2 regions of the Bradyrhizobium sp. th-b2 genome follow, and region 1 is predicted to be linked to the other one. Evidence: riboswitches for the same ligand, from Rfam matches in the RefSeq annotation. Region 1 holds a riboswitch; the other holds the start of a gene.
What was found. A riboswitch is a leader RNA that binds a small molecule or an ion and turns the genes downstream of it on or off. The one in region 1 is predicted to bind glycine.

Region 1 (9,829 bases):
TCGGTCGGCATTGGCTGTTGCCCGCTGGCTGGTGCGGGCCTGCTTTTGTCGTCGGCCATGAACCCGTCGCGGTCGGTACACAAGCTGGCGGCCAGATTACGACGCGATTCTGACGGGAACCTTAAGACATCGCCAAACGCGTTGGCATGCCACGCGCGCCCACGGCCTCGGCGGGCACGCGCGGTATCACGACGCTCGCATCACCTGATCGTGTTTCCGGGCTGTGGCACGGTTCACAAGCCGGGATCGCCGCGTCTCGTAATCTTCGCGCATTGGAAAATTCCGGCCGCACATTTCGCGGCCGTCGCATTTCGAAATCAATGGTCGGAGATCGGTGATGGAGATTGCAAACTGCAATCGGATTGCTGGCGACAGGGCGTGCGAACAAAGCGCCTCCATTCTCGAGCATGGCGACGACGCGGCCCATTGCAGCAACGGGCTCAATGCCCAGAAATTCCGGGACGCGACGCCCGACGAGCGCGTGATCTACCGGCGATGGATTCGTGGCGCGATCATGCTGTACGGACTGCTGGCACTCGCCGCGGGAACGGCCGTCTGGATTAACGGCGCGGCCGTCGGGCCGACACAGCTCTCCAGCCTGTCGAGCGCGAACGCCGCGAAATCGGGTCACTGACATTAGAGCGTTTTCGAGCGAAGTGGGCACCGGTTCGCGTGAAGAAAACGCGTCAAACAAGAAACTAGAGCTTCGGTTCTGATTCAATCAGAACCGAAGCTTTAGAAGCGACAGTTCGAAACGAAAAATGGCCGGGACAACGCCCGGCCATTCGTCGTGAGCAAAATCGCAAGCTTACTCGGACTTGTCGATATTCCAGAAGATCGGTGTCGCCGGACCGTCGAGCACGCCGGTCAACGACTTCCGCCAGGCGCTCGGAACCGTGTACTGGCCGAGCGGGATGTAGATCACCTGATCGTAGGCCTCGGTCTGGATGTCAGCGGCGATCTTCTTCTTTTCCTCGGCCGAGCCGGCGCGCGCGAACTTGTCGCGCAGCTCCTCGATCTTCGGGTCCTCGGCCCACCCGAACCAGCCGCCGTTCTTGCCACGGCCGGTGATCGACGCGTTGACGATCGGATCGGCGACGTCAGCTGCGACCCAGTTGGTGAAGAACATATTCCAGCCGCCTTCCTTCGGCGACTTCTGGCTGGCGCGGCGGGTCACGACGGTCTGCCAGTCGGTGGCCTGGAAATCCACCTTGAAGCCGGCATCGCGCAACTGCTGCGCCACGACGATCGGCTGGGCCTTCAGCGTGGTGACATCGCCCGGCCCCATGATCACGACGGGCGTGCCGTCATAGCCGGACGCGGCAAGCGCCTTCTTGGCCTCCGCCATGCCGCTGCCCTTCACTAAGGTCTCGGCACCGACGTCGGTCTCCAGCGGCGTGCCGCAGACGAAGAAGGCGCCGCAAATCTTCTGGTACTTGGCATTGCCGACCAGCGCGTCGAGCACGTCCTTCTGGTTCATCGCCAGGAATGCGGCGCGGCGCACCTTCGGATTGTCGAACGGCGGATAGAGGAAGTTCATGCGACCAAGGGTCTGGAAGCCGAACTTGTTCAGCACGTCGATCTTGAGATCCGGATTGGCTTCGAGCACCGGCAGCATGTCAAACGGAAGCTGTTCCATGAAATCGATGTCGCCGGACTGCAGCGCGTTCACCGCGGTCTGCGCATCAGCCATCGTGATCCACTCGACGCGGTCGACCTTGACGACCTTGCCGCCCGCGGTCCAGCTCGCCGGCTCCTTGCGCGGCACGTAGTCCTTGTTCTTCTCGTAGACCGCCTTCACGCCCGGCTGGAATTCCGCCTGCACGAACTTGAACGGCCCGGAGCCGATCTGTTCCGGGATCGGCTTGTCCGGCGGCGTCTCGGCGAGACGCTTCGGCATCATGAACGGCACGCGCGACGACGGCTTGCCGATCGATTCGAGCACGAGGCCGTAGGGCTCCTTCAGCTTCAACGTGATGGTCTTGGCGTCGGTCGCCTCCAGGCTCGCGACGAAGTCCATCAGCTTCTGGCCCATGCCGTCGACCTTGCCCCAGCGCTGCAGCGAGGCGACGCAGTCTTCCGCGGTGACCGGCGCGCCGTCGTGCCACTTCAGGCCGTCGCGCAGCGTGAACGTATAGGTCAACTTGTCGTCGGACACCTTCCAGTCCGCCATCTGCGGCTGGATCTTGAAGTTGGAATCCGTCGCCAGCAACGTGTCATAGATCATGTAGCCATGATCGCGGGTGATGTAGGCGGTGGTCATGATCGGATCGATGACGCGCAGATCCGAGTGCATCACCGCGGTGATGGTCTTGCCCGCAGCCATCGCCTGCGGTGCCAAAGACAATTCCTGCGGCGCGAACGACAGTGCAAGCGCCGTCAACGCAGCCGCAAGCGTGCGGTGCTTCCAACGCGAGATAGGGAACATGCAATTTCTCCTGACGTGAAACTGGTCAAAGCCGGCTTATTCGTTATGCATGCGGTTCGTTATTTAGGCGAACTAACATGCTGTACGGCTTGTGAAATCGAGACTTGCACCAAGCGCAATGCGCGTCAATCGGTTTCGGGCGGGATCGGACGTACACAAACGAATGAGGCCGCGCGCCAGATTTTGGCTTTACAAATTCGTCGGCTGAGATTTTCGTAACGCGCGCGCGATGCCGGCGCGATCAAAACAACAAGAGAGAAAAACGATGAACCCAGCCAATCTTCCCTTTGATTCCGAAGCGATGCTGCAAGGGCTACGTAGCTGGGTGGAATGCGAGAGCCCGACCTGGGATTCGGCGGCGGTCGAACGCATGCTCGACCTTGCCGCGCGCGAGATGGCGATCATGGGTGCGACGATCGAACGCATCGCCGGACGCCAGGGCTTTGCCGGCTGCGTCCGCGCCCGTTTTCCTCATCCCAAGCAAGGCCAGCCCGGCATCCTGATCGCCGGTCACCTGGACACCGTGCACCCGGTTGGCACCATCGAGAAGCTGAAGTGGCGGCGCGAAGGCAACAAGTGCTTCGGGCCCGGCATCTTCGACATGAAGGGCGGCAACTATCTGTCGGTCGAGGCGATCAGACAATTGGCGCGCGCCGCATTCACGACGCCGCTGCCGATCACGGTGCTGTTCACCCCCGATGAAGAGGTCGGCACGCCGTCGACGCGCGACATCATCGAGGCGGAAGCCGCACGCAACAAATATGTGCTGGTGCCGGAGCCAGGCCGGCCGAACAACGGCGTCGTCACCGGTCGCTACGCGATCGCGCGCTTCAATCTGGAAGCAACAGGCAAGCCGAGCCATGCCGGCGCGACGCTGTCGTCCGGCCGCTCCGCGATCCGCGAGATGGCGCGGCAGATCATCGCCATCGACGGCATGACCACCGAGGACTGCACGTTCTCGGTCGGCATCGTGCATGGCGGCCAATGGGTCAATTGCGTCGCGACGACCTGCACCGGCGAAGCGCTCAGCATGGCCAAGCGCCAGGCCGATCTCGACCGCGGCGTCGAGCGCATGCTGGCGCTGTCGGGCACCGCCAACGACGTGACCTTCAAGGTGACGCGCGGCGTCACCCGCCCGGTGTGGGAGCCGGATGCCGGCACCATGGTGCTCTATGAAAAGGCAAAGAGCCTCGCGGCGGCGATGGGCCTCGATCTGCCGCACGGCAGCGCCGGCGGCGGATCGGACGGCAACTTTACCGGCGCGATGGGCATCCCCACGCTCGACGGCCTCGGCGTTCGCGGCGCCGATGCGCATACGCTCAACGAACATATCGAGGTCGACAGCCTCGCCGAGCGCGGCCGCCTGATGGCGGCGCTGCTGGCGACGCTGGACTGACGTCGATTTGCACTGCACAACACGTTGGCACTGCCGGATCGAAATTTAGCCTTGTCCAATTTTCAGGCTTCGCCTACGGTCCGGCCGTCCAACACGACGATGCGGGAGAGATCGGAGCGACAACATGCGTGTTGTTGGCTTCGGCGCCGACGGAGCAACCGCCCCGGAAACTCTCAGGCAAAAGGACTGTATCGTCAGGACGATCTGGAGAGAGACGAACATGGCCACACATCAAGGGCCATGACGTCCACCGAAGGGGATAGTTCGCTATTGGGCCTCGGCCCGATGCGGATCAAGCTCTCAGGTACCGTGACAGATGGGGCGCCGACGCCGGTTTCACCGGTGGTTCGGCGAACCTAACCCACGGGAGCCTGAAGACCACCATGCCTCACATTGCGATCATTGGCGCCGGCATCACCGGCGTGACGACGGCCTATGCCCTGCTCGAACGCGGCTACCGGGTGACTGTCCTCGACAGGCATCGCTACGCCGCGATGGAAACCTCGTTCGCCAATGGCGGACAGCTTTCCGCCAGCAACGCCGAAGTCTGGAACAGCGCCGCGACCATCCTCAAGGGTTTGCGCTGGATGCTCAGGAGCGACGCGCCGCTGCTGATGAATCCGAAGCCGAGCTGGCACAAATATTCCTGGATCGGCGAGTTCGTCGGCCACATCGGCCGCTATCTCAGCAACACCATCGAGACCACGCGGCTCGCCATCGAGGCGCGCAAACATCTGTTCTCGATCGCACAGCGCGAGAACATCGCCTTCGATCTCGAACGCCGCGGCATCCTGCACGTCTATCACGACAAGGCCGGCTTCGAAGCGGGCCTGCGGGTCAACACGCTGCTGCAGCAAGGCGGGCTCGACCGCCGGCCGGTAACGGCGGACGAAATCCGCGCCATCGAGCCCGCGCTGCAGACGGCCTGCTATGGCGGCTTCTTCACACCGTCGGATGCAACCGGCGATATCCACAAGTTCACCCGCGGGCTCGCCGACGCCTGCATCCGCCGCGGCGCGGCCTTCATCCACGAAGCCGATGTCGATGCGATCGCGCGCGGCGATGACGGCTTCCGCATCAGCTGGAACGAAGCCGCTTCGCACGACGCTGACGTCGCGACGCGGCATGAGTTGCAGGCGGACGGTGTAGTCATCTGCGCCGGGGTGGCGAGCCGCTACTTCGCTGGCATGCTCAACGACCGCGTCAATGTCTATCCGGTGAAGGGCTATTCGATCACCGTGCAACTCGATGCGCCGCAGAGCCGGGACGCTGCGCCGACCGTCAGCCTGCTCGATGAAGCTGCGAAAATCGTCACCAGCCGGCTCGGCGCCGACCGCTTCCGCGTCGCCGGCACCGCTGAGTTCAACGGCTTCAACCGCGACATTCGCGCCGACCGGATCCAGCCGCTGGTGGACTGGGTGCGACATCATTTCCCAGGGATCGACACGTCGACGATCGTGCCATGGGCGGGCCTGCGACCGATGATGCCGAACATGATGCCGGTGGTTCGCGCCGGACGGATTCCGGGCGTGTTCTACAATACGGGCCACGGTCATCTCGGCTGGACGCTGTCTGCCGCGACGGCGCAGATGGTCGCAGGGGCGATCGATGATTGCAGCGACCTCGACACGCCTTCAATGGTGCCGTCGCAGGTCGATACGACCGAGACCACTCACGCAGATTTCCCCTAATTGTCCGGCCGAAGAGGAAGAATATGAGCGTATTTGCCTATGGCCAAGTCGGAATTCGCTGAGAAACGCCGCGTGATAGGAACTAGCGTCACAATGGGAAAAAGCGCTTCATCGCGGGAGGGGACAATGCGCATTGGGGTGGCGGGCACGCATGACATTGCGCCGACTCCGTGCCGTCTTTCCAAAACAGTCAAAGCTCAGCCTTCTGCACAGGGCTCCACGAAAGGCGCGACATGACAATTGAGACGTTGACCAAGCCGGATCAGATTGCCGCAGAGCTGTGCGCGGCCGTCGACCGAAACTTCGACGATCAGATCGCGTTCCTGTCACGCATGGTGCAGTTCCGCAGCTTGCGCGGACAGGAAGCGCCGCAACAAGTTTGGCTGGCCGAGCAGTTCGCAAAACGCCGCTACGACGTCGATGTGTTCAGCCTTGCGGACGTCAACCTGATGAGCCATCCGAAGGCTGCGCCAATGGACGGCATCGATCTTGCCGGATCGCAGCAGGTTGTTGCGACGAAGAACAGCAAAGGCAGCGGGCGCAGCCTGATCCTGCAAGGTCATATCGACGTGGTGCCGGAGGGGCCCGCTGACCTTTGGGATCAGCCGCCGTTCGCAGCCGCCGTGCGCGACGGCTGGATGTTCGGGCGTGGTGCGCAAGACATGAAGGCCGGTGTCTCGGCAATGATCTTCGCGCTCGATGCGATCCGCGACGCCGGATATGCCCCGGGCGGGCGCATCCATCTGCAGACCGTGGCCGAGGAAGAGAGCACCGGCAACGGCGCATTGTCCACTCTGATGCGCGGCTATCGCGCCGACGCCTGTCTCATTCCCGAACCAACCGGACACACGCTCACGCGCGCCCAGGTCGGCGCCATCTGGTTTCGCCTGCGCGTCCGCGGCACGCCGGTGCATGTCGCCTATTCCGAGGCCGGTACCAGCGCCATCCTGTCGGCGATGCATCTGGTGCGCGCGTTCCAGGATTACACCAAAACGCTCAATGCCCGGGCGCTCGACAACAGCTGGTTCCGCAGCGTCAAGAATCCGATCAAGTTCAACGTCGGGATCATCAAAGGCGGCGACTGGGCCAGTTCGACCGCGGCCTGGTGCGAGCTGGATTGCCGGCTCGGTCTGCTGCCGGGCGAGACACCGCGAGAGGCGATGCGTGGCATCGAGGAATGCCTGGCCGATGCGCACAAGGCCGACGACTTCCTGTCCGACAATCCGGCTGAGCTTGTGTGGAGTGGTTTTCAGGCAGACCCAGCGGTGTGCGAGCCTGGCAGCGAAGCGGAAGCAGCTCTGTCGGCCGCCCATCACTCCGTGTTCCAGGCTTCAATGCAGGAGCGCCTGTCTACCGCCGTCAACGACACCCGCTACTATTGCGTCGACTACGGCATCCCTGCCCTTTGCTATGGTCCTTACGGTATCGGCCCACATGCGTTCAACGAGCGCGTCGAGCTCGACAGCCTTCGCAAGACAACGCAGAGCATCGCATTGTTCGTCGCTAACTGGTGCGGCGTGATGAGAGCGTGAATGGACTTGTCGTTTCAGGTCGGTGGCGCATGACGAAATGTGCAATTCGAAATAGCAGCTTCGGATGGAGCAGCTTCAGACCAAGGGAGGCTTCCAACGGCCTGAACCGCGCCTTGATATAGCGTCGCCATTGGCACAGTATTTGCCTGCAAATTCATCACTTTCGCGCTAGCTTTGAGAGAAGACGCAGAAGCGCATGAGACACATCACGGGGACACCATGAGTATGATGCGGCCCAGCCTTCGCTTCGCACCGCCTGACGACGGGAGATAGCAACGATGATCGGCTATCTCATCCGCCGCATCCTCGCTGCCGTTCCCGTGATGGGCGTGGTGGCTCTGTTCGTGTTCCTGTTGCTGCGGCTGACGCCGGGCGACCCCGCCGCCATTCTCGCCGGCGACAATGCGACGCCGGAGCAGCTCGAACGCATCAGGACCTCGCTTGGTCTCAACGAGCCGATCTACATACAGTTCTACACCTGGGTCGCCAGACTGCTGCATGGCGACCTCGGCGTCTCCTTGATCTCGAACAAGCCGATCCTCGAGATGATCGGCCCGCGCCTCGAACCGTCGATCTCGGTCGCGCTCGCCACCATCATCCTCTCGATCCTGGTGGCGGTGCCGCTCGGCGTGATCGCGGCGTGGAAGCACGGCACATGGATCGATCGCTTCGTGATGGGGCTCTCGGTGCTCGGCTTCTCGGTGCCGGTGTTCGTGATCGGCTATGTGCTGATCCAGATCTTTGCGATCGATCTGCGCTGGGTGCCGGTGCAGGGCTTCAAGAGCATCTCGGCCGGCTTCGGTCCATTCTTCGAGCGCATCATCCTGCCGACTTGCACGCTCTCCTTCATCTATGTCGCGCTGATCGCGCGCATGACACGGGCCTCGATGCTCGATGTGCTGGGTGAGGATTACGTGCGCACCGCGCGCGCCAAGGGCATCGGCGAGACCGGCGTGCTGCTGCGCCATGCGCTGCGCAACGCCGCGGTGCCGGTCATCACCGTGATCGGTTCCGGCTTCGCGCTCCTGATCTCCGGCGTCGTTGTCACCGAGAGCGTGTTCAACCTGCCCGGCATCGGCCGCCTCACCGTCGATGCGGTGCTGGCGCGCGACTATCCGGTGATCCAGGCCATGATCCTTCTTACGTCGGGTATCTATGTCGCGGTCAATCTGTTGATCGACCTCGCCTACACCCTGCTCGATCCTCGTATCCGGTACTGAGCAATGGCGATCGAAACCCTTCCCGAATCCTCTATCCCCGTCACCCGGCCGTTCCGCGTCAAGCTCGGCTTCCTCACCTCGACGCCGATCATCGCGGTTGCGACGATCTGTCTCGCCCTCATCATCCTGATGGCGATCTTCGCGCCGCTGCTCGCGCCGCACGATCCGCTGCTGCTGACGCCGTCGCAGCGGCTGAAGCCGTCGAGCGCGCAGTACCTGCTCGGCACCGACGCCTATGGACGCGACCTGTTGTCGCGCGTCATCTACGGCGCGCGGATCTCGCTGGTGATCGGGCTCGGTGCCGCCGTCTGCTCAATTGCTATCGGGCTGCTGATCGGCCTCGTCGCCGGCTTCTTCCGCTGGGTCGATGCGGTGATGATGCGTGTGATGGACGGCTTGATGGCGATCCCCGCTATCCTGCTCGCGATCGCCGTGGTGTCGCTGTCGGGCGCCAGCATCTGGACCGTGATGATCGCGATCACCATCCCCGAGATCCCGCGCGTGGCGCGGCTGGTGCGCGCGGTGGTGCTGACCGCACGCGAGGAGCCCTATGTCGAGGCCGCGATCTCGCTCGGCTCCAGCCTGCCCAAGATCATGTGGCGGCATTTGATGCCGAACACGATCGCGCCCCTGATCGTGCAAGGCACCTATGTCTGCGCATCCGCGATCCTGACCGAGGCGATCCTGTCGTTCCTCGGCGCCGGCATCTCGCCGGAAACACCGACCTGGGGCAACATCATGGCCGAGGGCCGCGCCTATTTTCAGGTCAAGCCCTCGCTGATCTTCTGGCCGGGGCTCCTGCTCTCGATCGCCATTCTCAGCATCAATCTGATCGGCGACGCCGCGCGCGACGCGCTCGATCCCCGTATGAAGCAGCGTGAGGGCAAGTGACCGCAACCAGCTCGACCAACGTCGTCCTCGACATCAACAATCTCGTCGTCGGCCTCGGCCGCAAGCAGGATGCGCACCGCATCATCGACGACCTCTCGCTGCAGGTGCGCGAAGGCGAGACGCTCTGCCTGGTCGGCGAAAGCGGCTCCGGCAAATCGGTGACCTCGCTCACCGTGATGGGCCTGCTGCAGAAGGGCACGCTGGTGCCCTCGGGCGGCAGCGTCAAACTGGTCGGCGAGGAGCTGCTCACCGCCAGCGACCGGCGGCTGCGCCAGCTCCGCGCCACGCGGATGGCGATGATCTTCCAGGAGCCGATGACTGCGCTCAACCCGGTGGTGCCGGTCGGCCGCCAGATCGACGAGGTGCTGCGCGCCCATACCGATCTCGACGCCCGCGCGCGGCGCCAGAAGATCCTGGCGATGATGGAGCATGTGCGGCTGCCGGATGTGGAGCGCATCTTCTCCTCCTACCCACACCGCCTGTCGGGCGGACAGCGCCAGCGCATCATGATCGCGATGGCGCTGGTGCTGGAACCGAAGCTCCTGATCGCGGACGAGCCGACCACCGCGCTCGACGTCACCACGCAGAAGCAGATCCTCACCCTGATCCGCGACCTGCAACGCGATCACGGCACCGCGGTGCTGTTCATCACCCACGACATGGGCGTCGTG
Region 2 (9,829 bases), on a different contig from region 1:
ATCGCCGTGTCGAAATAGGTCAGATAGTGGGCGTTGAACACCACGGCCTGCGCGTCGACCTCGGAATAGCGGACGCGAAACGGGAAATGAAACCAGAATTCCTGGCGCATGAATCCTCCTGCCGCGGCATTGCTCGCCGTCGTTCTTCGGACCTTATGATCACCGGACCGCAGGATGGGTAGAGCGAAGCGAAACCCATCACGGCTCATCACGCTCGACGAATGATGGGTTTCGCTTCGCTCTACCCATCCTAAAATAGCGCTACTCCGCCGCCTGCGCGTAATCCTCCACCGGCGGGCACGAGCACACCAGATTGCGATCGCCATAGACGTTGTCGACGCGCCCGACCGGGCTCCAGTATTTGTCGGACCGTGACACGCCCGCGGGGAAGCAGCCCTCGGCGCGGCTGTAGGCCCGGTTCCAGGCATCGTCGGCGATGTCGTGGACGGTGTGCGGCGCGTGGCGCAGCGGCGAGGCCTCGACCTTCCAGCGGCCCTTCTCGATCTCCGCGATCTCGTTGCGGATCGCGATCATGGCGTCGCAGAAGCGGTCGATCTCGAACTTCGATTCCGATTCCGTCGGCTCGATCATCAGCGTGCCCGCCACCGGGAAGCTCATGGTCGGCGCGTGGAAGCCGTAGTCGATCAGCCGCTTGGCGATGTCGTCCACGGTAACGCCGCTGGTCGTCTTCAGCGCCCGCGGATCGACGATGCACTCATGCGCGACGCGGCCGCGGACGTTGCGATACAGCACCGGGAAATGCGGCTGCAGCCGTGCCGCGATGTAATTCGCATTGAGGATCGCGATCTCGGTCGCGCGCGTCAGCCCTTCGCCGCCCATCATCAGGATGTAGATGTAGGAGATGGTCAGGATCGACGCCGAACCGAACGGCGCGGCCGACACCGGGCCGATGGCGTGCGCAACCGTGCCGTCGGTTGCGGGATGGCCGGGAAGATAGGGCGCAAGATGCGCCTTGACGCCGATCGGGCCCATGCCGGGGCCGCCGCCGCCATGCGGGATGCAGAAGGTCTTGTGCAGGTTGAGATGGCTGACATCGGCGCCGTAATCGCCGGGCCGGGACAGCCCGACCTGCGCATTCATGTTGGCGCCGTCGAGATAGACCTGTCCGCCATGCGCATGCACGACGTCGCAGATCTCGCTGATATGCTCCTCGAACACGCCGTGGGTCGACGGATAGGTGATCATCACAGCGGCGAGATTGGCCGAATGCTTCTGCGCCTTGGCGCGCAGGTCCTCGACATCGACGTCGCCGCGCGCGTCACAGGCCACCACCACGACGTCCATGCCGACCATCGCGGCCGAGGCCGGATTGGTGCCATGCGCGGAGGAGGGGATCAGGCACACCTTGCGATGCGGCTCGCCGCGCGCGAGATGATAGCCGCGGATCGCGAGAAGCCCGGCATATTCGCCCTGCGCGCCGGAGTTCGGCTGCAGCGAGACCGCGTCATAGCCGGTGATGTCGCACAGCCACGCCTCCAGCCGCTGGAACAGCGCGTGATAGCCCTTGGCCTGATCCGCCGGCGCGAACGGATGCAGATTGCCGAACGCCGGCCAGGTCAGCGGGATCATCTCGGTGGTGGCGTTCAGCTTCATGGTGCAGGAGCCGAGCGGGATCATCGCGCGGTCGAGCGCCAGGTCACGATCGCTGAGCTTGCGCATGTAGCGCAGCAGTTCGGTCTCCGAGCGGTGCGTGTTGAACACCGGATGGGTGAGGAAGGCGCTGGTGCGCCGCAGCTCCTTCGGCAGCGCCTCGCGTGCGGCCGCCTCAATCTCGGCATAGCTGAGCTTGCCGCCGAACACGCGCCACACCGCCTCGACGGTCTCCGGCGTCGTGGTCTCGTCGAGCGCGATGCCGAGCGTGGTTGCGCCGATGCGCAGATTGATGCGCTCCGCCAGCGCGCGGGAGACAATCTCGATCTGCTTTGCGCCAGCCTCGACGGTCACGGTGTCGAAGAACGCTTCGCTCACAGGCGCAAAGCCGAGCTTGCGCAGGCCTGCGGCAAGCACGGTGGCGCGGCGATGCACGCTGCGTGCGATATGGGTCAGGCCCTCGGGGCCGTGATAGACCGCATACATCGAGGCGATCACGGCGAGCAGCACCTGCGCGGTGCAGATGTTCGAGGTCGCCTTCTCGCGGCGGATGTGCTGTTCGCGGGTCTGCAGCGCCAGGCGATAGGCCGGCGCGCCGCGCGAATCCACGGAGAGGCCGACGATGCGGCCGGGCAGCGAGCGCTTCAGCGTGTCGCGCACCGCCATGTAGGCGGCGTGCGGTCCGCCATAACCCATCGGCACGCCGAACCGCTGCGCCGAGCCGATTGCGATGTCGGCACCGAGCTCGCCGGGCGAGGTGAGCAGCGTCAGCGACAGCAGGTCCGCCGCCACGATCGCAAGCGCGCCCTTGGCGCGCAGCGATGCGATCGCGGGCTTAAGGTCGCGCACCGCGCCCGAGGTGCCTGGATATTGCAGCAGCGCGCCGAGCACGTCGGCCTTGTCGAGCTCGGTCAGGGGATCGCCGACGACCAGCGCCCAGCCGAGCGGAGCGGCACGCGTGCGCATCACCGCCAGCGTCTGCGGATGCACCTCCTTGTCGACGAAGAAGACCTTCGCCTTGACCTGCGAGTGGCGCTCGGCGAGTGCCATCGCTTCCGCCGCCGCGGTCGCCTCGTCGAGTAGCGAGGCGTTGGCGACGTCGAGCCCGGTGAGGTCGCAGACCATGCTCTGGAAGTTGAACAGGGCTTCGAGCCGGCCCTGGCTGATCTCCGGCTGGTACGGCGTATAGGCGGTGTACCAGGCCGGGTTCTCCAGGATGTTGCGCTGGATCACCGCGGGCAGGATGGTGCCGGAGTAGCCCTGGCCGATCAGCGAGGTGAACACCTGGTTCTGTGCGGCGAGCTCGCTCATATGCGAAAGCGCCTCGGTCTCGCTCAGCGCGCGGCCGAGATCGAGCGGCGCCTTCTGGCGGATCGACGCCGGCAGCGTCTCGTTCATCAGTGCTTGCAGGCTCGCAGCGCCGACGGTCTCCAGCATCGCGTTGATGTCGCGCGGCGACGGTCCGATGTGGCGGCGGACGAAATCAGTGGCGGCTTCGTTGATCGGCTTGAAGGGCGCGTTCATGGCTTGATCCTTGGGCTGATCCTTAGGCGGTGTGCGCGGCGTAGGCGGCCTCATCCATCAGGCCGCCGAGCTCGCTCTTGTCTGATATCTTCAGCTTGAAGAACCAGGCTTTGCCGCCGGCATCCGAATTGACCAGCGCGGGCTCGGCCGCGAGTTCTTCGTTGACCTCGATCACCTCGCCGGTGATCGGCGCGTAGACATCGGAGGCGGCCTTGACGGATTCGACGACGGCGGCGGCCTCGGCCTTCTTCAGGCTGCGGCCGACCTTGGGCAATTCGACGAACACGACGTCGCCGAGCTGCGATTGCGCGTAGTCGGTGATCCCGATCGTGGCGACGTCGCCCTCGATGCGGAGCCATTCGTGGTCGGACGTGTACAGCGTCGTCATGGGGATCGATCCTTTGGCGTCTAGCGTTTGTAGGTATTGGGAACGAACGGCGTGGCGGCGACTTTCAGCGGCAGCCGCTGGCCGCGCACTTCGGCGAAAACGGTGGTGTCGAGCGCGGAAAGCGAGGTCGGCAGATAGCCCATCGCAACCGGCGCATTGAGGCTCGGGCCGAAGCCGCCCGACGTCACCTTGCCGATTGGCTCGGTCGAGGTCGGATCGGCAAACAGGGCTGCACCTTCGCGCACCGGTGCGCGGCCGTCAGGCTTCAAGCCGACACGGCGGCGGGAGGCACCTTGCGCGAATTGGGCGAGGATCTTGTCGGCGCCCGGAAAACCGCCGGCACGGGCGCCGCCGCTGCGGCGCACCTTCTGCACCGACCATTCCAGCGCGCCTTCGACTGGCGTCGTCGTGGTGTCGATATCGTGGCCATAGAGGCAGAGCCCGGCTTCGAGCCGCAGGCTGTCGCGCGCGCCGAGCCCGATCGGCAGCACGTCGGGATTGTCCAGCAACGCCGTGACCAGGGCTTCGGCCTTGTCCGCCGGCACCGAAATCTCAAAACCGTCCTCGCCGGTATAGCCGGAGCGCGAGACGAAGCAGTCGATGTCGGCGACGCGGCGCGGGCCGGCGTCCATGAATTTCATCGAACTGACATCTGCACAAAGTTTCGCCAGCGCCGATTCGGCTTTCGGTCCCTGCAGCGCAATCAGCGCGCGGTCGGCCAGCGACACGATTTCGCAGGCGTCGGAGAGATGCGCGCGCAGATGCGCCTCGTCCTCGGCCTTGCAGGCGGCGTTGACCACCAGGAACAAATGATCGCCGAAATTCGCGACCATCAAATCGTCGAGCAGCCCGCCGTCGTCGTTGGTGAATTGCGCGTAGCGCTGCCGTCCCGGCGCGATGCCAACAATGTCCTGCGGCACCAGCTTCTCCAGCGCGAGCGCCGCATCGGTGACCTTGCCGGATTTGGCCTTCAGGACAAGCTGGCCCATGTGCGACACGTCGAACAGGCCGGCTTCCTTGCGGGTGTGCAGGTGCTCCTTGAGCACGCCGGCGGTGTATTGCACCGGCATGTCATAGCCGGCGAACGGCACCATCTTGGCGCCGCGCGCCAGGTGCAACGCGTGCAGCGGGGTCTGTTTCAGCGGGGAAGTTTCGCGCGCAAGCATCACAGGGCCCTCGCGGTTCCCGCAGGGGACCTATTTCCCCTTGAGAAACCTGCAGAAAGCCCCATCTGTCGCTGTGCCTGAGAGTATTATCCCGTCGGCGGACGCATCGGGGATAACCCCAGCGCCTCTTTCCAGATGTCAGACGTCACGCGGTCCTTTTGCCTGAGAGTTTCCGGGGCGGTTGCTCCTTCGGCGCCGGCGCAAGGCCGGTCTCTCCCGACGTGACTTAAGTACAGGTAGGTAGAAAACACGGCGCCACCAAGACTGTCAACGCAGCTGCAGCAACTATCCAATGGGCTTTGTGCTGCCGCGGCAAGCCCATGATCCGCCTGCACAGTTTCTGGACACCGCAGCTGGCAATGTCTAAAAGCGTTCGGCCGGAAAATGACGCCTTTTTGCGGCTGGCCGGCCCCTTTTTCCGATTGGATGAACATGAGCAGCGTCAACGACATCAGGTCGACATTTCTGAACTTCTTCAAGGAGAACGGCCACGAGATCGTGGCGTCGTCGCCGCTGGTTCCGCGCAACGACCCGACCTTGATGTTCACCAATGCCGGCATGGTGCAGTTCAAGAACGTCTTCACCGGTGTCGAAAAGCGCGCCTATCAGCGCGCCACGACGTCGCAGAAGTGCGTGCGCGCCGGCGGCAAGCATAACGACCTCGACAATGTCGGCTACACCGCGCGCCATCTCACCTTCTTCGAGATGCTGGGCAATTTCTCGTTCGGCGACTACTTCAAAGAGCGCGCGATCGAGCTCGCCTGGAATCTGATCACCAAGGATTTCGGGCTGAAGAAGGACAAGCTGCTCGTCACCGTCTACCACACCGACGACGAGGCGGCCGGCTATTGGAAGAAGATCGCGGGCTTCTCGGAGGACCGCATCATCCGCATCCCGACCTCGGACAATTTCTGGGCGATGGGCGATACCGGCCCGTGCGGGCCGTGCTCCGAGATCTTCATCGACCGCGGCGAGCACATCTGGGGCGGACCTCCGGGCAGCCCGGAGGAGGATGGCGATCGCTTCCTCGAATTCTGGAACCTGGTGTTCATGCAGTACGAGCAGGTGACGAAGGAGGAGCGCGTGGCGCTGCCGCGTCCCTCGATCGACACCGGCATGGGGCTGGAACGCATGGCGGCCATCCTGCAGGGCGTCGAGAGCGTGTTCGAGACCGATCTGTTCCGCCATTTGATCGATGCGGCCGCGTCGGCGCTCGGCCATGGGCCGAACGCGCAGAACGTCGCGTCGTACCGGGTGATCGCGGACCATCTGCGCTCGTCGGCGTTCCTGATTGCCGATGGCGTGCTGCCGTCGAACGAGGGCCGCGGCTACGTGCTGCGCCGGATCATGCGCCGCGCGATGCGCCACGCGCAGCTTCTGGGTGCCAGCGAGCCGCTGATGCATCGCCTGGTCTGGGCGCTGGTCCGCGAGATGGGCCAGGCCTATCCGGACCTGGTGCGCGCCGAGAAGCTGATCGAGGAGACGCTGCGGCTGGAAGAGACGCGCTTCCGCAAGACGCTGGTGCGTGGCCTGTCGATCCTCGACGAGAAGAGCGCCGGCCTCAAGAAGGGCGACATGTTCGACGGCGACACTGCGTTCACGCTGTACGACACCTACGGCTTCCCGCTGGACCTGACGCAGGACGCGCTGAAGTCGCGCGGCATCAGCGTCGATCAGGCCTCATTCACCGACGCGATGAACCGTCAGCGCGAGAAGGCGCGTGCGTCCTGGGTCGGTTCGGGCGAGGCGGCGACCGAAAACATCTGGTTCCCGCTGCGCGAGAAACTCGGTGCGACCGAATTCCTCGGGTATGAGACCGAGAGCGCGGAAGGCGTAGTGACGGCGCTGGTCAAGGACGGTGCCGAGGTCGACGGCCTCAAGGCCGGCGAGAGCGCCGCGATCGTGCTGAACCAGACGCCGTTCTATGCCGAGTCAGGTGGTCAGGTCGGCGACGTCGGCATCCTCACCGGCGAAGGCGTCAAATTCCGCGTCACCGACATGCAGAAGAAGGCCGGCGATCTGTTCGTGCATGTCGGCACGGTGGAGCAGGGTACGCTCAACGTCGGCACCGCGCTGCAGCTCGAGGTCGACCACGCCAGGCGTTCGTCGATCCGAGCGAACCATTCGGCGACGCATCTGTTGCATGAGGCGCTGCGCCAGGTGCTCGGCGATCACATCGCCCAGCGCGGCTCGCTGGTCGCGCCCGATCGCCTGCGCTTCGATTTCGTGCATCCGAAGCCGATCACGCCGGAAGAACTCTCCCGGGTCGAGGACATCGCCAACGACGTGGTGCTGGAAAATGACGAGGTGACGACCCGCGTCATGGGTGTCGACGACGCCCGCGAGGCGGGTGCGCGCGCACTGTTCGGCGAGAAATACGGTGACGAGGTCCGTGTCGTCTCGATGGGCAAGAGTGCCCGCGAGCACGGCCAGAATGCGCTCGGCTGGTCGGTCGAGCTCTGCGGCGGCACCCATGTCCGCCGCACCGGCGACATCGGCCTGATTTCGGTGACCAGCGAGAGCGCGGTGGCCTCAGGCGTTCGCCGCATCGAGGCGCTGACTGGACACCACGCGCGCAAGCACGCCAACGACACCATGGCGCTGGCCAAGACCGCGGCGGCCGAGCTGCGCACCACGATCGAGGATGTGCCGGCGCGCATCGCAGCCCTGATGGAGGAGCGCAAGAAGCTCGAGCGCGACCTGTCGGATGCCCGCAAGAAGCTCGCGATGGGCGGCGGCGGCGCGTCGTCGAACGGCGCGGCCTCGGGCGTGCGCGAGGTCGGCAATGTCAAGCTGCTCGCCCGCGCGGTCGAGGGCGTCGAGACCAAGGACCTCAAGAGCCTGGTCGACGACGGCAAGAAGCAGATCGGCTCCGGCGTGGTCGCCATCGTCGGCGTCACCGAGGACGGCAAGGCCGGCATCGTGGTCGGCGTCACCGCCGACCTGACCTCGCGCTTCAACGCGGTTGAGCTGGTGCGCAAGGGCTCCGAGGTGCTCGGCGGCAAGGGCGGCGGCGGCCGGCCCGACATGGCGCAGGCGGGCGGTCCCGACGGCGCCAAGGCGGACGCCGCGCTGTCGGCGATCGAGCAGGCGATGGCGAGCGCCTGACGGAGAGGCTGATCGTGGCGACGGCTCCGGGCAAGCCCACGATCAGCGATCCCGGGCTGCGCGACCGTCTCTACGAGCTGCTCGAGCAGGACCACCTGCCGCATTCGGTCGGCTCGCGCTTTGTCCGGCTCGTCATCGCGATCATCACCGTCGATGTGCTGGCGGCGATCCTGGCATCGGTGCCCGAGTTCGACGCCCAGCTGTGGTGGCTGTTCACGGCGATCGAGATCGCCGCCGTCATTGCGTTTGCGCTGGAATATGCCGCGCGGCTCTGGAGCGTGGTCGGCCGCTCGCTGCGAGACATGACGCCGTTGCAGGCGCGGCTCGAATACGCCTTCTCGGCGCTCGGCGTGATCGATCTGCTCGCCTTCCTGCCGTCGGCCATCGCGCTGGTCATCAACGACAAGACCGCGTTGGTGCTGTTCGGCATGCTGCCGTTCCTGAAGCTGGTGCGCTATTCGACCGCGATGCGCTCGCTGCTGGCGGCGCTGCACGCCGAACGGCGCACGCTGTTCGGCTGCGTCGTGATCCTGACCGGCGCGGTGCTGCTGTTCGCCTCGCTGCTCTATGCCATCGAGCACAAAGTGCAGCCGGACAAGTTCGGCACCATGCCGCAGGCGATGTGGTGGGCGATCGTGACGCTCGGCACGGTCGGTTACGGCGACGTCGTCCCGGTGACGCCGCTCGGGCGGATCGTGACCGTGGTTGCGATCGTGGTCGGCTTCGCGATGATCGCCCTGCCGGTCGCGATCGTCTCGACCGCGTTCGCCGACGAGGTCCGGCGCCGCGATTTCGTCGTGACCTGGGGCATGCTGGCGCGGGTGCCGCTGTTCTCGCATCTCAACGCGGCCGATATCGCCGACATCATGCGCCTGCTGCGCTCGCAGACCATCGAGGCCGGCGAGGTGCTGGTGCGGCGCGGCGATGCGGCGTCGTCGATGTATTTCATCACCGCGGGCGAGGTCGAGATCGACCTGCCGAGCCAGCTTGTGAAGCTTGCCGACGGCGCGTTCTTCGGCGAGATCGCGCTGCTCCGGCGGACCAACCGCTCCGGCACCGTGACGGCGAGGCGCAAGACCAAGCTGTTGGTGCTCGACGCGCAGGACTTCCATGCCCTGATCGAGCGCATGCCGGCGCTCGCCGCCCATGTCCGGGAAACGGCGGAGGCGCGGCTCGCCGATCCGCTTACGGCCGGTGGCGACCTGGCCGTCAGCGAAATCGCGCAGGCGCCGGGCGAGACCGACGGCGGTATCCGCGACTAGAGCCTCATTCCGATTGAATCGGAACGAGGCTCTAGATTCTTCTTTTGACGCGTTTTCTTCACGCGAACCGGTGTCCACTTCGCTCGAAAACGCTCTAGTCGCGGCGCAGGAACACGTAATCTGCCGAATAGGGGACGCTCTGCAACGCGCCGACCTTGTCGCAGGCGCCGTCGAGCTGCCCGCCAGATGTGTTGATCCGCTGCACAGTGGCGACGCTGGTCAGCACGCCGTTGCCGCGGTGGGCGATCACCTCGAGTTTCAGCCAGGGAATGTCGGCGGCAGTTGCGCCCGGTGCGCTGCCGGCGGTGCGGGCGGTCACGGCGCTGCCGTCGACATGCTCCCAGTTCGGGCCGGCATAGTGCCGGCCGACCGTGCGGCCGCCGGCGATCAGGGTGGCGATGGGTTCGCGGAACGACCAGGCGAGCTTGCCGTCGGTGACCGGCTTGCACTCATAAACCTGGGCGCCCTCGGCATGGACGGCGAGGACCGCGGTCTCGTCCGGCGCCGCAACGGGGGCGGGCAGGGGATCGGCAGCGAGCGCCGCCGATCCGGTCAGCAACAAGGATGCGAGCGTCACCCGGCCGAGTAGGGTCATGGTCACGCTCACTGCAACGTTCGGCAACAGGCGGCCTTAGGCCGCCATCGCCTTGCCGAGGTTGTCGGCAACCTTGTCGAGGAAGCCGGTGGTCGAGAGCCAGCGCTGGTCGGCGCCGACCAGGAGCGCGAGGTCCTTGGTCATGTAGCCCTCTTCGACGGTCGCGACGCAGACC

Region 2: linked by a shared signal. The riboswitch ahead of gcvT (glycine cleavage system aminomethyltransferase GcvT) and the one ahead of K359_RS52770 (D-amino acid dehydrogenase) in region 1 are both predicted to bind glycine.

The regions. Positions count from the first base shown of each region.
Region 1 covers NZ_AUGA01000020.1:31,021-40,849, forward strand. Annotated here, with positions in the region: gene K359_RS0123540 (PilZ domain-containing protein) at 1-59, opposite strand, end outside; gene K359_RS0123545 (hypothetical protein) at 338-634, shown strand; gene K359_RS0123550 (ABC transporter substrate-binding protein) at 809-2,428, opposite strand; gene K359_RS0123555 (M20/M25/M40 family metallo-hydrolase) at 2,694-3,824, shown strand; glycine riboswitch at 3,917-4,023, shown strand; glycine riboswitch at 4,027-4,142, shown strand; gene K359_RS52770 (D-amino acid dehydrogenase) at 4,208-5,515, shown strand; gene K359_RS0123565 (ArgE/DapE family deacylase) at 5,749-7,047, shown strand; gene K359_RS0123570 (ABC transporter permease) at 7,326-8,267, shown strand; gene K359_RS0123575 (ABC transporter permease) at 8,271-9,158, shown strand; gene K359_RS0123580 (ABC transporter ATP-binding protein) at 9,155-9,829, shown strand, end outside.
Region 2 covers NZ_AUGA01000051.1:41,297-51,125, reverse strand. Annotated here, with positions in the region: gene K359_RS0137745 (thioesterase family protein) at 1-110, opposite strand, end outside; gene gcvP (aminomethyl-transferring glycine dehydrogenase) at 262-3,135, opposite strand; gene gcvH (glycine cleavage system protein GcvH) at 3,158-3,523, opposite strand; gene gcvT (glycine cleavage system aminomethyltransferase GcvT) at 3,544-4,689, opposite strand; glycine riboswitch at 4,830-4,919, opposite strand; gene alaS (alanine--tRNA ligase) at 5,122-7,797, shown strand; gene K359_RS0137720 (cyclic nucleotide-gated ion channel) at 7,809-9,059, shown strand; gene K359_RS0137715 (DUF3455 domain-containing protein) at 9,154-9,654, opposite strand; gene K359_RS0137710 (NADP-dependent isocitrate dehydrogenase) at 9,691-9,829, opposite strand, start outside.